4 regions of the Pseudomonas sp. S2_H01 genome follow, and region 1 is predicted to be linked to each of the others. Evidence: riboswitches for the same ligand, from Rfam matches in the RefSeq annotation. Region 1 holds a riboswitch; each other region holds the start of a gene.

Region 1 (5,905 bases):
AGCGTGCTGATTATTCGGCTTCCGTGCTGGATGACGAAATCGCCACCGAAGACGAACTGGCTCAGTTTGCTGACAACAAGCCTTACCGGTTGCCGGTATTGGCTGACAGCATTCTGGAACGCGGCAAATCGCTGATAGGCACCCGCTATCGTTTTGGCGGCACCTCGACCACTTCCGGTTTTGATTGCAGCGGTTTCATTGGTTACCTGTTCCGTGAAGAGGCTGGCATGAGCCTGCCGCGTTCTTCGCGCGAAATGATCAACATCGACGCCCCCCTGGTCAAGCGCAATGACCTCAAGCCTGGCGATCTGCTGTTCTTCAGCACCGCAGGCCGCGGTCGCGTGAGCCATGCCGGCATCTACCTGGGCGATGATCAGTTCATCCATTCCAGCAGCCGTCGCAGTGGTGGCGTTCGTGTCGACAGCCTCGACGACGCTTACTGGGCACGTACGTTCATCGAAGCCAAGCGCGCGCTGGCCATGGCACCTTCCAAGGTTCCAGAAACCACAACCGCGATGACCTCGACTACACTCAAGCGCCAACACCGTTAATACCGGGCGTGCAACCGGGGAAATCCTGATTGCACGCAGTCCCGGCTCCCGGCAGAGTAAGCCGCATCCCGCAAAGGTTGTTGTGTTTATGTCGTTTACGGTTCGCCTGGTTGTTGCTTCACTGGCTGTATTGCTGGCCGCCTGTTCCAGCAACCCACCGCCATCCCCTCCCAAGGTCGTTTCCAGGCCTGTGGTATCCGCTCCTTCGCAATTTTCCTCTCCGGTCGCGGATGACGTGCTCTTGCGCGCCATCGGTCTGGTCGGCACACCCTATCGTTGGGGCGGCAATACGCCGGATTCAGGGTTTGATTGCAGTGGTTTGATCGGCTACGTGTATCGGGGCGCAACGGGCATTACCCTGCCGCGCTCGACCCGCGACATGATCAACCTGCGCGGCCCTGACATCGATCGCAGCCAGCTGCAGACCGGGGATCTGGTGTTCTTCGCCACCGGTGGCGGGTCCAATGTCAGTCATGCCGGGATCTATGTGGGGGAAGGGCGTTTCGTGCATGCGCCGGCCACGGGTGGCACTGTCAAGCTCGACAGCCTGGACAAGCCGTATTGGCAGAAAGCCTGGCTGAATGCCAAGCGCGTGATTACGCCGTCGAATCTGGCCCGGCAGTAGACCTCAGGTTTTGTCGATGAGTCAGGCGTGATCGTTCCCACGCTCCGCGTGGTAACGCAGGGGCTGACGCTCTGCGTCAACGTGGACGCGGAGCGTCTTGGCAGGCATTCCCACGCAGAGCGTTGGAACGATCCTGGATTTCAATCTTCAGCAAATGTAGGGGCGACCGGGGTGGCGCTCCTCCACCAGGAATGAGCTGCACCGACCCGCTGCCCGCTCATGGCGCTGAGTTCGACGCCTGCACCGTCCGCGCCGACGTCACGCGCCAGATTTTGTTGCCGACGTCGTCGGCCACTAACACCCCGCCCTTGTTGTCATTGACCACGCCCACCGGGCGCCCTTGTGCGTTTTCATTGGCGTCGAGGAAGCCGGTCAACAGATCAACCGGCGTCCCGCTCGGCTTGCCATCCTTGAACGGCACGAACAGCACTTTGTAGCCACTGTGAGGTTTGCGGTTCCACGAGCCGTGCTGGCCGACGAATAATCCTTCGTTGAAGGGGGCCGGTAACGACTTGCCATCCGCGAATGCCAGGCCCAGCGAAGCGGTGTGGGGACCCACCGCGAAGTCAGGCGCAATGGCCTTCTGCACCAGCTCCGGATTCTGCGGAGACACCCGAATGTCCACGTGCTGGCCGTAATAACTGAAGGGCCAGCCATAGAATGCACCGTCTTGAACAGAGGTCACGTAGTCAGGCACCAGATCGCTGCCGATCTCGTCCCGCTCGTTGACGGCGGTCCATAACTTGCCGGTGCTCGGGTCCCAATCCATGCCGTTGGGATTGCGCAGGCCCGAGGCAAAGATGCGGTGGTTGCCGGTCGCGGCGTCGACTTCCCAGATCGCCGCGCGGCCTTCTTCCGCGTCGAGCCCGTTTTCGCCGACATTGCTGTTTGAGCCCACGGTCACGTACAACTTGCTGCCGTCCTTGCTGGCGATGACGTTCTTGGTCCAGTGGTGGTTGATCGTGCCGCCCGGCAAATCCGTGACTTTCAGCGGTTCGCCCTTGATCGACGTCTCGCCCGGTTCGTAGTTGAAGCGCAACAGGCGGTCAGTGTCGGCGACATAGAAGTTGTTGCCGACCAGGGTCATGCCAAACGGCGAATTGAGGTGATCGATGAACACGGTGCGGGTTTCGGCAACGCCGTCGTGGTCCTTGTCGCGCAGCAGGGTGATGCGGTTGGCGCTCGGAACGCCTGCGCCGGCCCGCCCCATGACTTTCTTCATGACCCAGCCGCGAATGCCCTTGCCGTCGTCAGGCTTGGGCGGGGCGTTGGTTTCCGCCACCAGCACGTCGCCATTGGGCAACACATACAGCCAGCGAGGGTGATCGAGGTTCTCCGCGAACGCCGCGACCTGTGTGCCGGGTGCCGCGACCGGTTTGGCGCCCGCCGGCCAGCCAACGGCCGGGGCGATGTTCACGGTAGGGATCAGGGTCTTGTTCGGTTCGGGGAGCTTGGGCGAAGGGCCGGTGCCGTCCGAAACCTGCAACCTTGACGACTCGCCGCATGCGGCGAGCCCTGCGGCGACCAACAGTAAAACCACCATCTGGGGTCTGAGTTTGAACATGATCGATCTCCGCTTGCTCGCAGTGAGGCATCTGGCAGTCATGCATAGGCATGTATAGGAATAGAGACGTGGCTGAGCGGTGGGTTCAACCGCTCACTCAATTGCTGCATGGCGTGCCGCTTTGATTGACGCTCTGGAGTCAACCCTCTAACCTTCGCCGATTGTTTCAGGTGCCCGCGACCACGGTCGTTCAACAGGGTGAAACAGGGAAGCCGGTGCGCGCATTTCACGCTCAATCCCGGCGCTGCCTCCGCAACGGTAAATGAGTAAGGTCACGCACGATGCCACTGTGTTCATGGAACATGGGAAGGCGCGTGGCTTGTGTTTCAACTCATGAGTCCGGAGACCGGCCTGATCCATTCAAACAGCATCACGGAGGGCGATGCTCTGCGCAGGCTCGGGCGTTTAGCGCCCGGCGCCTGCTGTCAGTCTTTGCCTGTGCCCTCCGTTTGCCACACTTGCCCTCAAGCGGAGAGCTGAGATGAGCGAATCCCCCGAACGTGACGAACGCCACCTGGCGCGCATGCTGCGCAAAAAGGCGGTGATGGACGAGCGCATTGCCAGCGCCCCGAATGAATGTGGCCTGCTGTTGGTGTTGACCGGCAACGGCAAGGGCAAAAGCAGTTCCGCCTTCGGCATGCTGGCGCGGGCGATGGGCCACGGCATGCAGTGCGGCGTGGTGCAGTTCATCAAAGGTCGCAATGCCACGGGCGAAGAACTGTTCTTCCGCCGCTTTCCCGAGCAAGTGCGTTATCACGTGATGGGCGAGGGTTTTACCTGGGAAACGCAGGATCGCCAGCGCGACATCGCCGCCGCCGAAGCCGCCTGGGTCGTCACCCGGCAGATGCTCAAGGACCCGAGCATCGGTCTGGTGGTCCTCGACGAACTGAACATTGCCCTCAAGCACGGTTACCTCGACCTGGAGCAGGTCCTCAGCGACCTGCAAGCGCGCCCGCCCATGCAGCATGTGGTGATCACTGGCCGTGGCGCCAAGCAGGAGTTGATCGACCTTTCCGACACCGTGTCCGACATCGGCGTGGTGAAGCATGCGTTCCAGGCCGGTATCAAGGCGCAGAAGGGCATCGAATTGTGAGTGAGCGTCAGCCTCGGCAATGCCCGGCGGTGTTGATCGCCGCGCCTGCGTCCGGTCAGGGCAAAACCACGGTCACCGCGGCACTGGCGCGGCTGCATCGCAATCAGGGTCGTAAGGTTCGTGTCTTCAAATGCGGACCGGATTTTCTGGACCCGATGATTCTCGAGCGCGCCAGCGGCAACCCGGTGTACCAACTGGACATGTGGATGGTCGGCGAAGACGAGAGCCGTCGTCTGCTGTGGGAAGCGGCCGCCGACGCTGACCTGATTCTCATCGAAGGGGTCATGGGGCTGTTTGACGGCACCCCGTCCAGCGCTGACCTGGCCAGGCACTTCGGCGTGCCGGTGCTGGGCGTGATCGATGGCACGGCCATGGCGCAAACTTTCGGCGCGCTGGCGCTGGGGTTGGCGCGTTATCAACCGGATTTGCCGTTCGCCGGTGTGCTGGCCAATCGGGTCGGGACAGTGCGTCACGCACAACTGCTCGAAGGCAGCCTGACCGAAGGCTTGCGCTGGTATGGCGCACTGTCGCGGGAAACCGGCATCGAACTGCCAAGCCGCCATTTGGGGTTGGTGCAGGCCAGTGAGCTGAACGATCTGGACGTGCGTCTGGACGCTGCCGCCGATGCGCTGGCCAGCACCTGTGATGCGACGCTGCCGCCTGCCGTGACGTTCTCGGCGCCTGATTTCGTGCAGGCCGAGCCCTTGCTGGCGGGCGTGCGCATCGCCATTGCCCATGACGAAGCCTTCGCGTTCACCTACGGCGCCAGCCTTGATGTGCTGCGTGCGATGGGGGCTGAACTGTCGTTCTTTTCGCCGATTCGGGACACGCAGATCCCTGACGCTCACAGCCTGTATCTCCCCGGCGGATACCCCGAATTGCACCATGTGGCGCTGGGGCAGAACGTCCCGATGCTCGACGCGATCCGTGCCCATCACGCCGCAGGCAAACCGTTGCTCGCCGAGTGTGGCGGCATGCTGTACCTGCTGAATGCGCTGACCGATGTCGATGGCCAACGGGCGAAACTGGTGGGTTTGCTCGACGGCGAGGCGGTGATGCAGAAACGTCTGGCGGCCTTGGCGTTGCAAGCGGTGGAACTGCCGGAAGGCACGCTGCGTGGGCACACCTATCACCACTCGCTGACCAGCACCGAACTGACCCCGATTGCCCGTGGCGTCAGCCCCAACGGCGGTCGCGGCGCCGAGGCAGTGTATCGAGAGGGCCGAATGACGGCTTCGTACGTGCACTTTTATTTCCCGTCGAATCCCCAGGCGATGGCGGCGCTCTTACGGCCATGAATAGCGCTCTGACATTTTCCATCGCCACCCTTATGCGGTCTGGTTGTAGGAACGCTGGGCCCTGTGGGAGCGAATTCATTCGCGATGCGGTGTTACAGCCTACGGCTCTGTGTCGGCTGTACCGACTTCTCGCGAATGAATTCGCTCCCACAGGTTACTCACCCAGATCAGATTTCCGCGGTGGGCCAACTGGCCGAGATTGCCGCCATGACTGACCACGCCTTCAGCGACGACGAGCGCGCGACCGTTTACCGGGCCATCGCCGAGCGTCGGGACATGCGTCATTTCAGTGGTGGCTCGGTGGCGCCCGAGTTGCTGGCGCGTCTGCTCGAAGCCGCCCATCACGCCCCCAGTGTCGGGTTGATGCAGCCGTGGCGATTCATCCGCATCACCGACCGTCAACTGCGCTCCCGGATTCAGGCGCAGGTCGAAGAGGAGCGGGTGCGTACAGCCGAAGCCTTGGGCGAGCGGTCTGACGACTTCATGAGGCTCAAGGTCGAAGGCATCAACGATTGCGCCGAGGTGCTGGTCGCTGCGTTGATGGATGACCGCGAGAAACACATTTTCGGTCGGCGCACGTTGCCGGAAATGGACATGGCGTCGTTGTCTTGTGCGATCCAGAACCTGTGGCTGGCGGCCCGGGCCGAAGGTCTGGGGATGGGCTGGGTGTCGCTGTTCGACCCGGTTTCCCTCGGGCAATTGCTGGAGATGCCAACCGGTTCAAAACCCTTGGCGATTCTGTGCCTGGGGCCGGTCAAGGAATTCTATCCGGCG
Region 2 (5,905 bases), 2.1 Mb from region 1:
CGCGCCGTGGGTCGAGCAACTGGGCTTCGTAATATTCGTCGGCCAGCAGTTCCAGGTTGCGCAGCGGCCCGTAGGTTTCTGCCCGGGTCAGTGGCGGCATCAGGTGGTCGATGATCACGGCCTGGGTACGCCGCTTGGCTTGAGCACCCTCGCCAGGGTCGTTGACGATGAACGGGTAAATGTTCGGCATGGCGCCCAGAATCGCGTCCGGCCAGCAATGTTCCGACAACCCGACGCCTTTACCGGGCAGCCACTCCAGGTTGCCGTGCTTGCCCACATGAATCACGGCATGCGCGCCATAGGTTCTGCGCAGCCAGAAATAGAACGCCAGATAGCCATGGGGCGGCACCAGATCCGGATCGTGGTACACCGCGCTGTGATCGACGTTAAAGCCCCGGGCCGGTTGAATGCCGACGAAGGTCATGCCAAAACGCAGACCGGCGACCATCATCCGCCCGTTGCGGCACATTGGATCGTGCGCCGGTTGGCCCCAACGCTCGATCACCGCCGTGCGATTGGCTTCGGGCAAGGTTTGAAACGCCGACAGGTACTCGTCCATCGCCATGCTCTGATGGCAAGGCCGTTGATCGAGGCTGTCCGGGTCATTGGTGACGCCGCCGAGCAAGGCGTGAATCAGGGCCGTGCCGCTGTGTGGCAGCCCTTCGACGGGGAAGCCTTCGCCCTGCATCGCCGTGAGGATGTTCAGCGCCGCTGCGGGCGTGTCCAGCCCCACGCCGTTACCGATCCGGCCATCCCGGGTCGGGTAATTCGCCAGAATCACCGCCACGCGCTTATCTGCATTGGCCGTGCGCGCCAGCAACACCCAGCGCCGCGCCAGTTCGGCGACGAAATCCATACGCCCCGGTTGCGCGCGATAGCAAACCACGTCGGACTGACTGCGCTCGCTGTACCAGGCCAGGTCCTTGAAGCTGATCGGGCGGCTGATGATGCGTCCGTCCAGCTCCGGCAACGCAATGTGCATCGCCAGATCCCGGGAGCCAAGCCCTTGCTCGCTGGCCTGCCAGGCCGGTTCGTTGTCCTGCGCGCAGATCGCCTGAATCACCGGAATATTGCGCCGGAACGGGCGCAAATGCGGTGCTTCAGGGCTCGACTGGGCAAACCCGGTGGTGTTGAGGATGACCTCACACGCTGTCTCGTCCAGCCAGTCCTGCACGGCGGCCAGGCATGCTGGCTCTTTCAGGCTGGCAACGGCGATGGGCAGCGGGTTCAAGCCTTGCGCCAACAACCGCTCGCAGAAGACATCAATGAAACCGGTGTTGGCCGCCTGCAGGTGCGAGCGGTAAAACAACACCGCCGCCACCGGGTGATCCGTACGCCAGTCGGCTTGCCAGTCAGCCACACCGGCCTGGGCCTTGGTCGGGTGATAAATCGCCGTGCGCGGCAACGTCTGTGGCTCATCCCACGCATAATCGCGCGCCAGCCACCGACTGGCGATGCACCGGAACAACGCCAGCGCATTCTGCTTGCCGCCCTGGCGCAAGTAATGCCAGAGCCGGTCCCGGTCTTCGGCGGGCTCAGTGCTCAGGTCGCTGAGCTCTGGATCAGGGCGATCGTCGCCGGGGACCAGAATCAGTTTCACACCCTTCGCCGCCAGTTCCACCAGTCGCTCGACGCCGTAACGCCAGTAACCGATGCCGCCGTGCAAGGAAATGAGAATGACCTTGGCATGACGCAGCACTTCATCGACGTAAAGGTCCACCGACGCATGGTTCTGCACCTGCATGGGGTTGGCCAGACGCAGGCTGGGGTAATCGTCCGGCAATTGCTGCGCGGTTTCCGCGAGCAACGCCAGATGGGAATCGCCGCTGCACAGAATCACCAGCTCGGCGGGGGTTTGCCCAAGGTCAGCGATGCTGTCGTCGGGGACAAAGCCACCGGGCTGGGTGCGCAGCAGGTGCATGGCTTAGCCTTTGATCTCGGCCGACGTGACGGCAGCGCGCAACTGGGCCTCAAGCACGTCCGCGTCGAGTGCCTGGCCAATCAGCACCAGATGGGTCAGACGCTCTTCGTCGGCCTTCCAGGCGCGGTCGAAGTGCTTGTCGAACCGGGTGCCGACGCCCTGCACCAACAAACGCATCGGTTTGCCGGGAATCGCGGCGAACCCTTTGACGCGCAGAATGCCGTGCTGAACGACCGCCTGGGTCAAGGCGTCGAGCAGCAGCGCTTCATCGGCTTGCGGCAGCGAGATGGAAATCGAATCGAACGCGTCATGGTCGTGATCGTCGTGGTCATCGCCCTCGTGATGATCGTGGTGCGTCTTGCGCCCGTCGATGTGCAGCTCGGACTCGGCGCCCAGACCCAACAGGACGCTGATGGGCAACTGGCCCTTGCTGGCTTCGATGACTTTCACGGCAGGCGGCAGTTCTTCGGCAACTTCAGCGCGCACCGCGGCCAATGCGTGAGCGTCGAGCATGTCGGCCTTGTTGAGAATGACCAGGTCGGCGCTCGCCAGTTGGTCGGCGAACAGCTCGTGCAACGGGGACTCGTGGTCCAGGTTCGGATCGAGTTTGCGCTGCGCATCGACCTGATCCGGAAATGCCGCGAACGTACCCGCAACGACGGCCGGGCTGTCGACCACGGTGATGACGGCGTCAACGGTGCAGGCGTTGCGGATCTCAGGCCACTGGAAGGCTTGAACCAGCGGTTTTGGCAGAGCAAGGCCGGAGGTTTCGATGAGGATATGGTCCAGATCACCACGGCGGGCAACCAGTTCCTGCATCACCGGGAAGAACTCTTCCTGGACGGTGCAGCACAGGCAGCCGTTGGCGAGTTCATAGACGCGACCGTTGGCTTCTTCTTCGGTGCAGCCGATGGTGCATTGCTTGAGGATTTCGCCGTCGATGCCCAGCTCGCCGAACTCGTTGACGATCACCGCGATACGGCGCCCTTCGGCGTTGTCGAGCATGTGACGCAACAGGGTGGTTTTGCCCGAACCGAGAAAACCGGTGACGATGGTGACAGGAAGTTTGGCCAGTGTTTTCATCGGATGCCCTATGGCGTAGCGGCGGGCAAGCAGGACGAGAACCGCGCAGCCGTCGAGGTCGACAGGCTCGCCATTCGATTCGCCACCGGATCACCCCGCCCGGTTGTAATGAGAATTCGCAGGGCCTTGCTCAAAGCAGGCCCGTCTTCGAGGCAGGTCTCCTGGCTCACGGCGGCGAAGTGGCTGACACGATCGTCAGGCCGCTCGCGTTCATCACGCCTTCCCGCTCGCGCAGTGGCTGTGCAATGAACATGACCGTTTACAGTTGCGGGGGCAGCTGCGGCATGTACCGCATTCCCTTCTTAGCGCCGGTGTCAGGAAACCCGAGCCGGCGAACCTCAAGTGCGCAAGGCTACGCAGTGGTCAGGCGAAGGTCAACGAGCAAACGGTGTACGTGGGGGCATTTTTCAGCCTGCACCCAAGTCCCGTTTTGCAGTGTTTGGACCATTGATGTCGAAGAGCAAAATCACCAGCAGAACAGAATCAGGGAGATCAGGGCGACGCGAGACCTGTAGGAGCGTGGTTTGTGTCTGGGCCGCATCCCGCGATCTGACGGGAACCGGCAGCCAACCCTGTGAATGCGTTCTGCCTGACACTGCCAAAGGAATTTAGTTTTGCTACTGCTTAGCAGCAGATCGTCGGACAAGCCGGACTCCTACGCCTTCGGCAGAATCAAGAGCACAGCGGACATCCATGAATCTAGTGATCGTTCCCACGCTCCGCGTGGTCACGCAGCGATCGACGCTCCGCGTCAACGGGCACGCTGGGTGTCCTGGTAGGCCTGAAATCTGTGGGAGTCAGCTTGCTGACGAATGCGGAGGATCATTCACCGTAGAGGTATCTGGCCCACCACCTTCCACGGAATGCCGCCCAGACCAATCGCGTTCTCACAGGTCATGCAGTTGCCGTAAATCCTGCGAACGGCAAATCCCGACAGCCATCAACGAAAACCACCCGCCCGCTGACTCCAACCCGCGCTGGAGATGGCATGCGCCGTGTGAATCAGCGAAGGACCAAAGGCTTTGCGCGCGTCCTGGAAACTCCAGCGGCTGGCCGGTACCGAGATGTTGATTGCACCCAACGGCGTGCCACCCGCATCGACAATCGGCGCTGCCAGGCTGATGTCTCCCAGAAAATACTCACCCTCAATGCTGCTGTAACCCTCTTCCCGGGCCTCGGCGATGGTGTCGAGTAAAGCGTCCAGATCGGTGATCGTGGCGTGCGTGTGCATCGGGCGCGGCATCGCGCGAAGCAAATCGGCGCAAGCCTGGGGGTCGAGTCGGGACAGGTACGCTCGCCCCGACGCAGTGCAATACATCGGCAGGCTCAGTCCCAACGGCATCGGAATCATCACCTGATTGTGGCTGGGGAAACGCGCGACGAAGACCATCTCGTGCCCGTCCGGCTCGGACAGGTTGCAGCTTTCGTGGCATTCCCGGTTGAGTTGATGCAGGTACGGCGAAGCCCGGTCGATCAGGCTGTCGGTCTGCAGGTAACCAAAGCCCAGCGACAAGGCGCGCGGCGTCAATTGATAGCGCTTGCTTTGCGGGTCCTTGCGCAGGTAACCCAAGGCCTCGAGCGTGAAAGCAAACCGCTGCGCCGCGCTTTTGGTGATGCCGGTGGCGGCGGCGATCTCGGGCAGATTCATGCTCGGGTTTCCGGCACGGAACGCCATGATCACTTCAAGACCGCGTGCCAGCGTGCTGGCGAACAATGGCGAGTCCTCGGGCGCGATTTTCTCGGCGGGCAGTTTTTCGTCAGGCATGGAATCTTGGCTCATGAGCGCTCGCGAATGATGGCGGTGTGATTGACTGACTGGCGCTCGCAGCGGGTACAGGCAAAAAAAAGCGACTGTACCCGACACGATACCTTCGTCAACCGCCCAGATGCACCCAGACCGATTTGGTCTGCGAATACTGGGTCAGCGCCTCCAGGCAACGGTCGCGGCCGTTACCCGACTGTTTAAAACCGCCCCAGGGTTGGGTCATGTCGCCGTGATCGAAGCAGTTGACCCAGACGATCCCGGCCTCCACGTCCCGGGCGAAGGTCAGCGCCTTGTCGATGTTCTGGGTCCAGACGGACGCCGCGAGGCCATAGATCGAGTCATTGGCAATCTCCAGCGCGTGCTCCAGGCCTTTGACCCGAATCGCTGCGGCCACAGGGCCGAACACTTCTTCACGGGCCAGGGTCATGTCAGGCGTAACATCGGCATACAGCGTCGGGCTGACGAAGGCGCCATGCTCCAGGCCCTGCGGCACACCGCCACCGAACACCAGCCGACCTCCTTCGGTATTGGCCTTGTCGATGTAGCCCAACACGCGCTTCTGCTGCTGGAACGAGACCATCGAGCCCATGCGCGTGCTCGGGTCAAACGGGTCTCCCGGCACGAAACGCCCTTGCGCCACCGACGTGAAGCGCTCGATGAAAGCGTCGTAAAGGCTGTCCTGCACCAGCAAGCGAGAGCCGGCGTTGCACACCTCGCCCTGATTGGCGTAAATGCCATTCACCGCATAGCTCACCGCGCGATCAAGATCGGCGACGTCGGCCAGAATGATCTGCGGGCTTTTGCCACCGCATTCGGTCGTCACGCGCTTCATGTTCGACTGACCGGCATAGACAAACATCTTCTTGCCAACGTCGACCGAACCGGTGAAGCCGATCTTGTCGACGTTCATGTGCAGCGCCAGCGCCTCCCCCGCGTCGGCGCCCAGCCCTTGAACCACGTTGAACACGCCTGGCGGTCCGCCCGCCTGCATGAACAGGTCGGCCAGCAGGACAGCGCTCGACGGCGACTGCTCGGCGGGCTTGAGCACCACCGAATTGCCCATTGACAGCGCCGGCGCAAGTTTCCAGGCGGCCATCAACAACGGATAGTTCCAGGGCACGATCAGCCCGACCACA
Region 3 (5,905 bases), 1.9 Mb from region 1:
CAACGCCACCAGTTCTCCTGCATCGAGCACCGCCAGGCGGTCGCAGGCCAGCGCCTGATTGAGGTCATGAAGGGCGATGACGGTGGTGACAGGTAATTGATGAACCCGCCTGAGGATCGACAACTGCTGCTGGATATCCAGGTGATTGGTCGGCTCGTCCAGCAGCAGAATGTGCGGCCGCTGCGCCAGCGCCCGGGCAATATGCGCGCGTTGCCGTTCGCCTCCCGACAGCGAATGCCAAGCCCGCTGTTTCAAGTGCTGCAGGTTCACGTCGGCCATGGCTTGCTCGACGATCTGCCGATCGACGTCGCTCCACGGAGCGAGTGCCGACAGCCATGGCGTACGGCCCAGTTCCACCGCCTGCTGCAACGTCAGGTGGTCGCTGGTTTGCGCCTGCTGTTCAACCACCGCCAGGCACTGTGCGATGTCCCTTCGGCGCAGGGTCGACAGAGGTTTGCCCTGCATCAACACGTCGCCTTGGGTGGGCGTTTTCAGCCCGGCCAACAGCTTGAGCAGGGTCGACTTGCCCGATCCGTTGGGCCCCACGACGCCCAGGTTTTCACCCGGCTGAATCGTGAGGCTGACGTCCTTGAGCAATTGAGCCCCTTTTATGGCGTAGCTCAAGTTGACCGCGCTGAGCAGGGGCGTGCCCTCGCGGCTGGCCGTGAGAGCCGGATTGGACGCGTTCATTGGAGACGGTTTCCACGGATCAGAATAAGGGCGAACACCGGCGCGCCGACCAGTGCGGTGATCACGCCAATGGGCAGCACTTGTCCTTTGATCACCGTGCGGGACAGTGCGTCAGCGGCGATCATGAACAGTGCGCCGCTCAAGGCACTCAGCGGCAGCAGACGGCCATGGCGGACGCCCGTGACCATGCGCACGGCGTGGGGGACGACCAGCCCGACAAACCCGATCGAACCGACGATGGACACCATGACGGCGGTAATCAGTGCGGTGGTCGCGATAAGTGAGGCCTGCACCCGGCGCACGGGAATGCCGAGGGACGCCGCCGAGTCGGCGCCAAAGGTGAACGCGTCCAGTGAGCGGCGATGCCACAAGCAAACCACCAGGCCGAATAGCACAACGGGCACCGCCAGGCTCACCGACGACCAGCGCACGCCGCTGAGGTTGCCGAGCAGCCAGAACAGGATGCCGCGCGCCTGTTCGGCGTTGGCGGAGCGGGTGATCAGAAAGGACGTGAGGGCGTTGAACAACTGTGAGCCGGCAATGCCCGCCAGGATGATCTGTCCGGCCGCCGTCTGGCCGCGAGAGGCGCGGGCAAGCAAGGCCACCAGTGCAAAGGCGGCCATTGCGCCGGCGAAGGCACCGGTGGAGAGGGAAATCGCCCCGGCGCCCACACCGATGATTGCCACCAGGACAGCGCCGGTGGAGGCACCCGCCGATATGCCCAGCAGATAAGGGTCGGCCAGCGGATTGCGCAGCAGCGATTGCAGCACCACGCCGGAAATCGCCAGCCCTGCGCCACACGCCGCCGCGACGATGGCGCGGGTCAGGCGGTAGTTCCAGACGATACCTTCATCGATGGGGTCTACCAGGTAACCGGCTGCCCACAGCTTGTTTGCCAACACCTGAGCGATGACAGGCAGGCTGATCGACGTCTCGCCAATCGCGACGCCCGCCATGATCGCCAGGCACAGCACGGCGCTGACCCACAGGCCGTGGCCCAGCAATCGACCCACACGCATACGGTTCATGGCGCAGGAGTGGCGCTTTGAACGGCAGCGCCGAGTTGCTCGATGCCGTCGAACAGCCGCACACTGGATTCCATCGCGCTGGCGTCCATGATCACGATGCGATCGTGCTTCACCGCGTCCATGTTGCGCGTCACCGGATCGGATGTGAGAAACGCCAGTTTCTTCTCATGATCGTCGGCCGGGAAACGGCGACGATCCATCCGAGCGATCACCAGGATGGTCGGGTTGGCCTTGGCGATGGTTTCCCAGCCGACGGTGGGCCACTCTTCATCGGAATCAATGACATTGCGCATGCCCAGCGTGTCGAGCATGAAATTGGGAATGCCCTTGCGGCCCGCGACAAAAGGATCGGAGTTGAGGTCAGGGCTGGAGAACCAGAACACCGCCGAAACGTTGTGGCTGCCTTGGGTTTTCGCCTGTTCGACGGCCTTGGCCAGACGCGCCTGATAGCCCGTGATCAGCTGTTGGCCGCGATCCTGCACGTCGAAGATCATGGCCAGTTGAGCCAGGGTCTTGTACAGCGTCTCGACTTTAAAGGCCGCCAGGCGCGTGCCATCGGCGCCGACCCGATTGTTCTTGCCCTCACAGTCGGAAGGCAGGATGTAGGTCGGGATGTTCAGGTCGTGAAACTGTTGTCGGGTGCCGACCGCGCCTTGAGGGCCGACCATCCACTCGAACTGCACCGGGACGAAATCCGGGCGTTTGCCGGTCACGGACTCGAAGCTGGGCGTGTTGTCGGCCAAACGGGCAATGTGGTCGTTGGCGTCCTTGAATTGAGGCAGTACGTCGTTGAACCACAACGATGTGCCGATCACCTGTTGGCTGAGGCCCAAGGCGTAAAGCATTTCCGTTGCGGCCTGGCCAATGGTCACGGTTTTTTGCGGTGGCTGGGCGAACGTCAGCGGCACGCCGCAATTGTCGACCGTCAGCGGGTACTGCGTTGACGCGGCGAGGAGGGGGCTCGAGAGCATCAGACCGGTGAGCAACAACGAAAGGCGGCGCAGCGACATGAGCGGGATCTCCAGTAAACCTGATGGCCGAAAGGGCAGGTACTGGAAAGCACATCCCGGCTCGCCGCTGAAAAGACAGGGCAAGTGCAGATCACGCCAACGAAGGCGCGCACGGGTGTCCTTCCCGGACACCCCGCCGGTGAATGATTGACGCTTGCCGGCAGGTCTCCTGACTGGCGCGTCCTCGCCAGGCTTCAGCCTTCCCGGGCTGACCCAGTGGCATTCTTGAAGCAGGGCTCAGCGCCTACAGTTGCGGGGACAGTTCCATTTGAGCCTGACAGAGCAGGGCTCGTGGATTCCCTATTAATTCCGAGTGGAAACCGGCGGCGGGGATACTAAACGATTCGCTGGCGTGAGGCGAATGCACCGCCGATCTATCGCTCAACGACCCTTCAATCCTGCAGACGAAACGGCCAGCCAACGACTTTCTTCGGCCGCGGTGTGGCGTAAGTGCGGACTTTCGAGGTCTTGAGGCCCAGACGCACCAGCGATTCGGCCAGTGCCACGGCCGCCGTCACGCCGTCGACCACCGGAACGCCGGCGCGGTCGCGAATCATCTGGTCCAGGCCGGCCATCCCGCCGCAGCCCAGGCAGATCACTTCGGCTTTATCTCGCGTGACCGCTTCAACCGCCTGTTCGGCGATGGCTTCCAGGGCGCGGTCCGGCTTTTCCTCCAATTCCAGCACGCTCATGCCGCTGGCGCGTACCGAGGCGCAACGCTCGAAGACACCCGCCAGTTTCAACCGGTCTTCGATCAACGGCACCGCCCGATCCAGCGTGGTCACCACCGAGTACTTGTGGCCCAACAGCATCGCCAGGCTCGCAGCCGCCTCGGTGATGTCCACCACGGGCACTTCCAGCAGCTCCTGCAGGCCTTCGCGCCCGTGCTCGCCATAGCCGGCCTGAATCACCGCATCGTAGGGCTGGTCGTAGGACAGCACCCGGTCCATCACCGCGATGGCCGCCAGGTAGCTTTCGAAGTTGCCTTCCACCGACTCCGCACCGAAGCGCGGCGTCAGCCCGATGATTTCCGTTCCGGGCGAGGCAACGCTGCGGGCCTGCTCGGCGATGGTCTGAGTCATCGATTCGGTGGTGTTCACGTTGACGATCAAAATACGCATGGGTGGACGTCTCTCGCTTGCGATCAATGCTGGGTGTTTTGCACGGCAATGGCCTGGCCACTGACGTCTTTGAAGGTCTTGCGCCGGTCGGCCAGCAACAGGTACAGCGCTGCGCCAATGGCGGCGCCCATCAGCCAGGAGAACGGCGACACCGAATCAAAGGCCGGGACCAGCGCGGTAATCGTGGAAATGATTGCCGCCGGAATAAACGCCCAGACGGCACGCAGGTTGACCCCGCGTGAATAGTGGTAGGCGCCGGCCGGATCTTCGGTGTAGAGCTGCGGCACGTTAACGCGTCCTTTGCGCAGCAGCCAATAGTCGGCGGTGATCACGCCGTACAGCGGGCCGAGCAGGGCGCCCAGGCCCGACAGGAAATACACGATCACCAGCGGGCTGTTGTAGAGGTTCCACGGCAGGATCAACACCGCCACGGTCGCGCTGAGCATCCCGGCACGGCGGAAGGTCAGGTAACGCGGCGCCAGGCTGCTGAGTACGAAGGCGGGCGCGACAAAGTTCGCCATGATGTTCACCGCCACGGTGACGATGAGAAACGCCAGGCAACCCAACACCAGGAAAAAGGTGCTCGGGATGCTCTTGATGATGTCCGTCGGGCTCTGGATGATCTGCCCGTTGATGGAGAACTGGGCGCCGCAGAGGATCACGGTGATGAACGCGAACAACAGCACGTTCACGGGAAGTCCCCAGAAATTGCCTTTGCGGATGGTTTTCTTGCAGGGGGCCGAGCGCGAGAAATCGCAGAAGTTAAGGATCAGCGTGCCGTAGATCGCCAGCCACAACGCGCTGCCCGCGAAGATACTGCGCCACATCTGAACGCCTTCCAGCGGCGTTTTCGTCGACCAGGCGATCTGACCGTTGGCCTGGGTGAACATCCAGATGGCGAGGCTGGCGACGGTGAGCAGGATCACCGGACCTGCGAACGCTTCATAGCGGCGCACCATTTCCATGCCGTACGCAAGAATCACGAATTGCACGGCCCAGATGCTGACAAAGCACAGCCAGCCCAGGGTCGAAAGGCCGAGCCAGGCATCGTGATCATAGGCCGCCAGCGCAGGGTCCAGGGCGGTGAGCAGCACCCGCAGCACCACCGAGGCCAGGTAGGTCTGAATGCCGAACCAGGCGATGGCGATCACGGCGCGGATCAGCGCAGGAATGCGTGCGCCGAATATGCCGAAGCTGACTCGACTGATCACCGGGAACGGCACGCCGGTCTTTTGGCCCATGTCGCCGGTGAGGTTCATGCACAGGTACACCAGCGCTGCACCGATGGCCAGGGACAGCATGATCTGCCAGCCCCCAAGGCCCAGCGCATAGAGGCCAATGGCGAACGAATAGTTGGCGAGATTGTGTACATCATTGGTCCACAGGGCAAAGATACTGTATCCACCCCATGTTCGGCCTTCCGTCTTGCTGGGAGCCAGGTCAGGGTTGTACAGACGAGGACTGAGCGCCGGGTGATCGACGGTCGAGGCCTGGGCGGCAAGGGCTGAATCCAGGGTGTTGTCTACTGGCATGTTCAACAATCTCCGGCGCTATTTGTATTTGTTTTTGTATACAGTGCGCAGGCAAGACTATCGGAAATGACAGATGAGTCAACGAGAAGGTTACAGAGGGGCGTGGGGGCTGCCTTAAACGGTCACAGGATTCAGGGGCTGTCCAGAGGGTAGGGAAAGCGGGATTGCTTTCTATAGCCTCTGGCCAGCATCAAGCGGTTGTTGTGTGCGGTCAGGGTTTAGCGGGTACCGGTGCCTGTGCGGCAATAAATCCCTGGTCCCGCATCGCTTGCCAGAAGCCATCCGGCACCTGAGCGTGAAGCGCGGTGACGTCTTCGACGATGCGTGAAGGCCGGCTGGCGCCGGGAATCACAGCGGCGACCAATGGGTTGGCGAGCACGAACTGCAACGCCGCCGACTTGATATCGACCTGATACTGTCGGGCAATCTCCTGAATGTGCGCGACCTTGTCGAGCATTGCCTGCGGCGCCTCCTGGTACTCGAAATGCTTGCCACCCACGAGCACGCCGGAACTGTAGGGACCG
Region 4 (5,905 bases), 2.1 Mb from region 1:
GCTGCCGCCGTGCTGGCGACCACCAGGCTGTTCAATGCCGCATTGCGCAGGCGCGGATCGTCCATCAGGCTTTGATACCACTGCAGCGTGAAGCCTTTGAGCGGAAACGCGGGTGCGATGGAGTCGTTGAACGAGAAGACCGGAATCAGCAGCGTCGGCAGGTACAGGAACACCAGATACGCTGCGACGTAGACCACCAGCCAGTGACGCGTCAGGTAACGGTTCATGTGCGGGTGCTCCAGCGGGTGATGATCCAGCGCGCCGCCACCACGACGATTGCAATGGCGATCATGCTGATCACCGCCAACGCTGCACCGGCCGGCCAATCGTTGGCCTTGCCGAACTGGGCCTGAATCAGGGTGCCGATCATCGAGCTGTTAGGGCCGCCAACCAGCGCCGGGGTCACGTAATCGCCCACCGTGGGCACGAACACCACCAACGCCGCGGACAGGATGCCCGGCACAGACAACGGCAAAACCACCCGAAAGAACCCTTGATACGGCTTGGCACCCAAGTCCGCTGCGGCTTCGAACAGGTTCTTCGGCAGCCCTTGCAGGCAGATGTAAAGTGGCAGGACCGCGAAGGCTGCGTAAGCGTGGGCAAGCGTAATCACGACGGTAGAAGGCGTGTTGAGCAGCCCGTTGAGCGGCGCATCGATCACCCCCAACTGCATCAACGCCGAATTGAGCACGCCGTTATAGGCCAGGACGATTTTCCAGGCGAACACCCGCAACAGGTAACTGGTCCAGAACGGCAGGGTGACCAGAAACAGCAGCAGGTGGCGCCAGCGACCGGCGCGGAACGCGAGGAAGTACGCCACCGGAAACGCCAGCACCACGGTCGCGAGTGTGACGATGGCCGAGAGCACGATCGAGCGCAGCAAAACCAGGCGCGTCAGCGGATCGGTCAATGCCGACCACAGGTTGTCGAGACTGAACGCCGAGCCGATGATCTGCCCGTCGTTCACCCGCACGCTCATGTACAGCAGCAGCCCCAGCGCGAACAGGATCAAGGTGCAGGTGATCAACCCGCCCGGCAGGTTGAGCAATGCGTCGAATACCTTGGCGCGAGAGCGGCGTGGCATTTGGGTCGCGGACAGCGTCATGTCTGCTGGGACCTCTGCGTGTGTTCGGCTCATCGTTTGCCTCCCCTGACCCGACGTTCGAACAGGTCCTGAAAACGCATGACGTTGGCTGCGACCCGAGCCACGTTGCGATGCAAGGGCGCGGCGGGCATGGCCTTGAACGGCGTTACCGGGTAGGCGCTCTCTTCGGGTGGCAAACCGTTGACCAGGTCCGCGACGAGTCCGCCCATGCGTGTTGCCATCGCCACGCCACGTCCGTAATAGCCCAGCGCGACGGTCAAACCCGGCTCGGGCTGGCTAAGCATCGGAAGACTGGCGGCCGGCACGGCCACCCGACCGCACCAGCAGTGAGTGATCGGCACAGTTTCCAGCATCGGATAGATGTCCAGCATCTCTGCCCGCACGCGTGCAACATCGCCGCTGTTCAACTCGTCGCGAAAGGCGCCGCGGGTGCCAAGCACGAAGCGGCCGTCGTCGGTCCTTCGAAAGTAGCGCAGCACACGGAACGTATCGGAAACGGGCAACCCCCCCGGCAGAATCTGTTCGAGCAACGCAGCAGACAACGGCGCCGTGGCAGCTTGCAGGCTCCACAACGTCACGTAGGTGTGCGGCAACGCACGCAGCAACGGTGATGAGTAGGCATTGGTCGCGATGACCACCTGTTCTGCGCGGATCTCTCCGTTAGCCGTGATGACGGTCCAGCCGCCTTCGCTACGTCGCAACTGCAACGCCGCGCAATGTTCGAAGATCTTCACCCCGCGCGATCTGGCTGCTGCGGCCAGCCCCTGCACATACTGATAAGGCTGCAACTGCCCCGCCCGTCGGTCCAGCAGCGCGCCTTTATAAATAGACGTGCCGAGCAGCTGCGTGGTCTGGGCCCGGTCGAGTACCTGCACATCGCCGCCGCGCGACTGCCACTGAACGGCGCGGTTCAACAAGTTGTCCAGCGCGGCCTCGTGATGGGCCGCCTGGACCCAGCCGTCCTGACGCGCGCCGCACTCAATGTCCAAACGCTTGATCAGGTCGAACACATGCTGGGCCGCACCCCCTACCAAATCAGTAAGCGCGGCGCCCTTCGACGGCCCAAACCGCTGCTCCAGCTCCTCGGGGTTCAGCTTGAGTCCGGGAATCACCTGCCCGCCGTTACGGCCCGAAGCACCGTCACCGATGCTCAGGGCATCCAGCACCACCACGTCGCCGTTACTCGCAGACAGTTCAAGCGCGGTGGACAGGCCGGTATACCCCGCACCGATCACCACGCAACGCGCACGGGCCGGGAGCCTGGAGACAAACGCCGGCAGGGCTGACTGAACCTGCCAAAGGCAACTGAAGAGATCGGCTGATGCTTTCAAGATTCACCTGTATCGATAATCGATATAGGGCTATTTATATTCGATATCTTCAAGCGCACAAGTGCCTTTCGCTGTGACGGTCGTTTCTGCGGCAAATGCGTCGTTAAAGCCTCTTCGATCTATCGATATTCGATAGATCATCGTTGAAGGGCAGCGATGGGCTCTTTACCCTCACGCCACTCCGATTGACTGAGGCCCGGCACCGTGGTCTCCTACACGCCTTGTTACGGGTGCCCTTCACAGGGTGAAACGGGAAACCGGTGCGCGCAGACCTCAGGGTGTGTGCAAGTCCGGCGCTGCCCCCGCAACGGTAAGCGAGTGAAGAGTCAGATCCACTGTGTCGGTAGCGATATGGGAAGGCGATTCTTGAAGGCATGTGGCAGTTGCACGTGTCCCTCGCAAGCCCGGAGACCGGCCCGACAACGACACATAACGAACCCGCGGTGGGCGGGCGCTGTTGAGTTCACGGCCGACGCTCGTCCGCCGTGTGCCTTGCGCCTTCCCGTCCGCTGACATTTCAGAGGGAAGCGCCATGTCGATCAGCACCACCCGCCAGACATCCAGCCACATCACGACTCAGACCCAACGCCTGACCGCCGCCATCTGCGCGATGATCCTTGGCGCGTGCCTGGTGTACTTCGCCGGTTTCTCGCATATCGACGCCGTGCACAACGCTGCGCACGATACCCGTCACAGCGCCGCCTTCCCTTGCCATTGAGACCTGTCGCCATGTTCAAGCGAATCGCTCAAACAGCCGGTTTCACGGGACTGCTCGCCGCCCTGCTGCTGACCCTGCTGCAAAGCTTCTGGGTCGCCCCCTTGATCCACGAAGCCGAAACTTATGAGAAAGCCCCGGCCGCCGAACAGCACGCGCATGCTGAAGGTGCCATGGCTGCTCATGTCCACGACGAAGAGGCCTGGGAGCCCGAAGATGGCTGGCAGCGCGTGCTGTCCACCACCGGCGGGAACCTGGTGGTCGCCGTGGGTTTCGCGCTGATGCTGGCCGCGCTCTACACCTTGCGCACGCCGACTGCCACGCGCCAAGGCGCACTTTGGGGGCTGGCCGGTTTTGCCGTGTTCGTCCTGGCGCCAACCCTGGGCTTGCCGCCTGAGCTGCCGGGCACAGCGGCCGCCGACCTGACTCAGCGTCAAATGTGGTGGGCGAGCACTGCCGCCTCGACGGCAGTCGGTCTGGCGCTGATCGTCTTCGCCCGTCACGGGCTGTTGAAAGTGCTGGGGGCCGTGATCCTGGTGATTCCACACGTGGTTGGCGCACCCCAGCCAGACGTTCATTCAGCCTTGGCGCCGCAGGCACTGGAAGCACAATTCAAGATCGCCTCGTTGCTGACCAACGCCGCCTTCTGGATTGCGATGGGCCTGATCAGCGCCTGGCTGTTTCGCCGTGGCGAAGCGCAAGCGGATCACGCAGGACTGAACCACGCGCTATGAGTGAACCCGGCAACCGGCCGATTCGGGTGATCGGCCTGGGCTGCCAGCGCGGTTGCCCCGCGTCGGCACTGCTGGGGCTGATTGACGTCTGCCTGCGGGAACACGCGCTGACATTGAGCGATGTCACCGCCCTTGCCTCCATTGACAGCAAATCGACCGAGGCCGGGCTGCTGGCGCTGGCGGAACAGCTCCAGTTGCCGATCGGTTTTTTCAGCGCGGATGAGCTTGCGGTTTTCGAGCCGCACCTGAGTCACCGCTCACAGATCGCTTTCGACCACACGGGTTGTTATGGCGTGGCAGAGAGTTCGGCACTGGCGATGGCGTCGCGATTAAGCGGCTCGCCTGTCACGTTGCTGATCGAGCGATGCAACAGTTCTCAAGCAACCTTCGCATTGGCTTCCACGTTGTAATGCCATTTCCCTGTGGGAGCGAATTCATTCGCGAATCGGAATTTCAGGCGCCGAATGTGCAGGCGCCTGGACGATTTTTCGCGAATGAATTCGCTCCCATAGAAATCGTGCCTGCCCCGAGTGCAGAAGTACAAGAGTGAGTAATCTGGAGACCCCATGACCGTTTTCTTCATCGGCGCAGGCCCCGGCGATCCGGACCTGATCACCGTCAAAGGCCAGCGTCTGATCCGCACCTGTCCGGTGATCATCTATGCCGGATCGCTGGTCCCGGAGGCCGTTCTGGAAGGCCATCAGGCGGTTCAGGTGACAAACAGTGCAGCGTTACACCTGGAACAGATCATCACCCTGATGAAATCTGCTCATGCAAACGGCCAGGACGTGGCGCGTGTGCACTCCGGCGACCCGAGCCTGTATGGCGCCATTGGCGAGCAGATTCGTTGCCTGCGCGAGTTGGGCATCCCCTTCGAAATCATCCCCGGCGTCACCGCCACGGCGGCGTGTGCCGCCCTGCTGGGCACCGAACTGACGCTGCCTGACATTTCTCAAAGCGTGATTCTGACCCGGTACGGCGACAAGACCGCGATGCCGGAAGGCGAGGCGTTGGGCGACCTCGCGCGGCACAAGGCAACGATGGCGATTCATCTGGGGGTCAACAATCTCGCAAAGATCGTCGCGGAGTTGACACCGCACTACGGCTTGGATTGCCCGATTGCAGTCGTTCATCGCGCCAGCTGGCCGGATCAGGATTGGGTGGTCGGGACGCTTTCTGATATCGAACACAAGGTGCAGGAAAAGGGTTTCAGGCGCACGGCGTTGATTCTGGTGGGGCGGGTGCTGGGAAATGACGTGTTCAGCGAGTCATCGCTGTATCGGGCCGGGCGTGCGCATGTGTTCAGGTCTTAAAACGCGCGCATAACTGACACGACACGCCTACAGAAACTGTGCGCCAAACAAAAAGCCCCGAACCAGTCGGGGCTTTGTGTGCAGTAGAAATCACTCAGTAGTAGGCGTTTTCTTTCTGAGTGTGGTCAGTCACGTCACGCACGCCGGACAGCTCAGGAATGCGCTCCAGCAGCGTACGCTCGATGCCTTCCTTGAGCGTCACGTCAGCCTGACCGCAACCTTGGCAACCACCCCCGAACTGCAACACGGCGATGTTGGCCTCGTCTTCCTCGACCACATCGATCAGAGTAACCTGACCACCGTGGCTCGCCAGACCCGGGTTGATCTCGGTCTGCAGGTAGTAGTTGATGCGCTCGTTGATCGGGCTGTCGGCATTGACCATCGGCACTTTGGCGTTCGGCGCCTTGATGGTCAGCTGGCCACCCATGCGGTCAGTGGCATAGTCGACCACTGCGTCATCCAGAAACGCTTCGCTGAACGAATCAATCCAGGCCGTAAAGCTTTTGAGGCCAATGGCTTTGTCTTCAGGCTTTTCTTCGCCTGGCTTGCAATAAGCAATGCAGGTTTCAGCGTATTGGGTGCCAGGCTGGGTAATAAACACGCGGATGCCGATGCCGGGGGTGTTCTGCTTTTCCAGCAGATCGGCCAGGTAATCGTGGGCGGCATCGGTAATAGTAATAGCGGTCATGAAAATTCCTCGCAGACGT

Evidence for each region. A riboswitch is a leader RNA that binds a small molecule or an ion and turns the genes downstream of it on or off. The one in region 1 is predicted to bind cobalamin.
Region 2: linked by a shared signal. The riboswitch ahead of cobW (cobalamin biosynthesis protein CobW) and the one ahead of cobO (cob(I)yrinic acid a,c-diamide adenosyltransferase) in region 1 are both predicted to bind cobalamin.
Region 3: linked by a shared signal. The riboswitch ahead of AB4N84_RS26595 (ABC transporter substrate-binding protein) and the one ahead of cobO (cob(I)yrinic acid a,c-diamide adenosyltransferase) in region 1 are both predicted to bind cobalamin.
Region 4: linked by a shared signal. The riboswitch ahead of AB4N84_RS27275 (CbtB domain-containing protein) and the one ahead of cobO (cob(I)yrinic acid a,c-diamide adenosyltransferase) in region 1 are both predicted to bind cobalamin.

Annotation. Positions count from the first base shown of each region.
Region 1 is NZ_CP162756.1:4,034,532-4,040,436, forward strand. It holds gene AB4N84_RS18100 (C40 family peptidase) at 1-551, shown strand, start outside; gene AB4N84_RS18105 (C40 family peptidase) at 640-1,176, shown strand; gene AB4N84_RS18110 (PQQ-dependent sugar dehydrogenase) at 1,394-2,740, opposite strand; cobalamin riboswitch at 2,892-3,109, shown strand; gene cobO (cob(I)yrinic acid a,c-diamide adenosyltransferase) at 3,222-3,833, shown strand; gene AB4N84_RS18120 (cobyrinate a,c-diamide synthase) at 3,830-5,131, shown strand; gene bluB (5,6-dimethylbenzimidazole synthase) at 5,339-5,905, shown strand, end outside.
Region 2 is NZ_CP162756.1:6,100,557-6,106,461, forward strand. It holds gene cobN (cobaltochelatase subunit CobN) at 1-1,921, opposite strand, end outside; gene cobW (cobalamin biosynthesis protein CobW) at 1,925-3,004, opposite strand; cobalamin riboswitch at 3,139-3,354, opposite strand; gene AB4N84_RS27240 (IclR family transcriptional regulator) at 3,945-4,784, opposite strand; gene AB4N84_RS27245 (aldehyde dehydrogenase) at 4,879-5,905, opposite strand, start outside.
Region 3 is NZ_CP162756.1:5,958,060-5,963,964, reverse strand. It holds partial or broken gene AB4N84_RS26605 (ABC transporter ATP-binding protein) at 1-582, opposite strand, end outside; gene AB4N84_RS26600 (FecCD family ABC transporter permease) at 687-1,709, opposite strand; gene AB4N84_RS26595 (ABC transporter substrate-binding protein) at 1,715-2,728, opposite strand; cobalamin riboswitch at 2,871-3,068, opposite strand; gene AB4N84_RS26590 (aspartate/glutamate racemase family protein) at 3,121-3,849, opposite strand; gene AB4N84_RS26585 (NCS1 family nucleobase:cation symporter-1) at 3,873-5,381, opposite strand; gene AB4N84_RS26580 (aldo/keto reductase) at 5,593-5,905, opposite strand, start outside.
Region 4 is NZ_CP162756.1:6,109,898-6,115,802, forward strand. It holds gene AB4N84_RS27260 (ABC transporter permease) at 1-227, opposite strand, end outside; gene AB4N84_RS27265 (ABC transporter permease) at 224-1,138, opposite strand; gene AB4N84_RS27270 (NAD(P)/FAD-dependent oxidoreductase) at 1,135-2,436, opposite strand; cobalamin riboswitch at 2,648-2,870, shown strand; gene AB4N84_RS27275 (CbtB domain-containing protein) at 2,969-3,154, shown strand; gene AB4N84_RS27280 (CbtA family protein) at 3,166-3,885, shown strand; gene AB4N84_RS27285 (cobalamin biosynthesis protein) at 3,882-4,295, shown strand; gene cobM (precorrin-4 C(11)-methyltransferase) at 4,452-5,198, shown strand; gene nfuA (Fe-S biogenesis protein NfuA) at 5,293-5,886, opposite strand.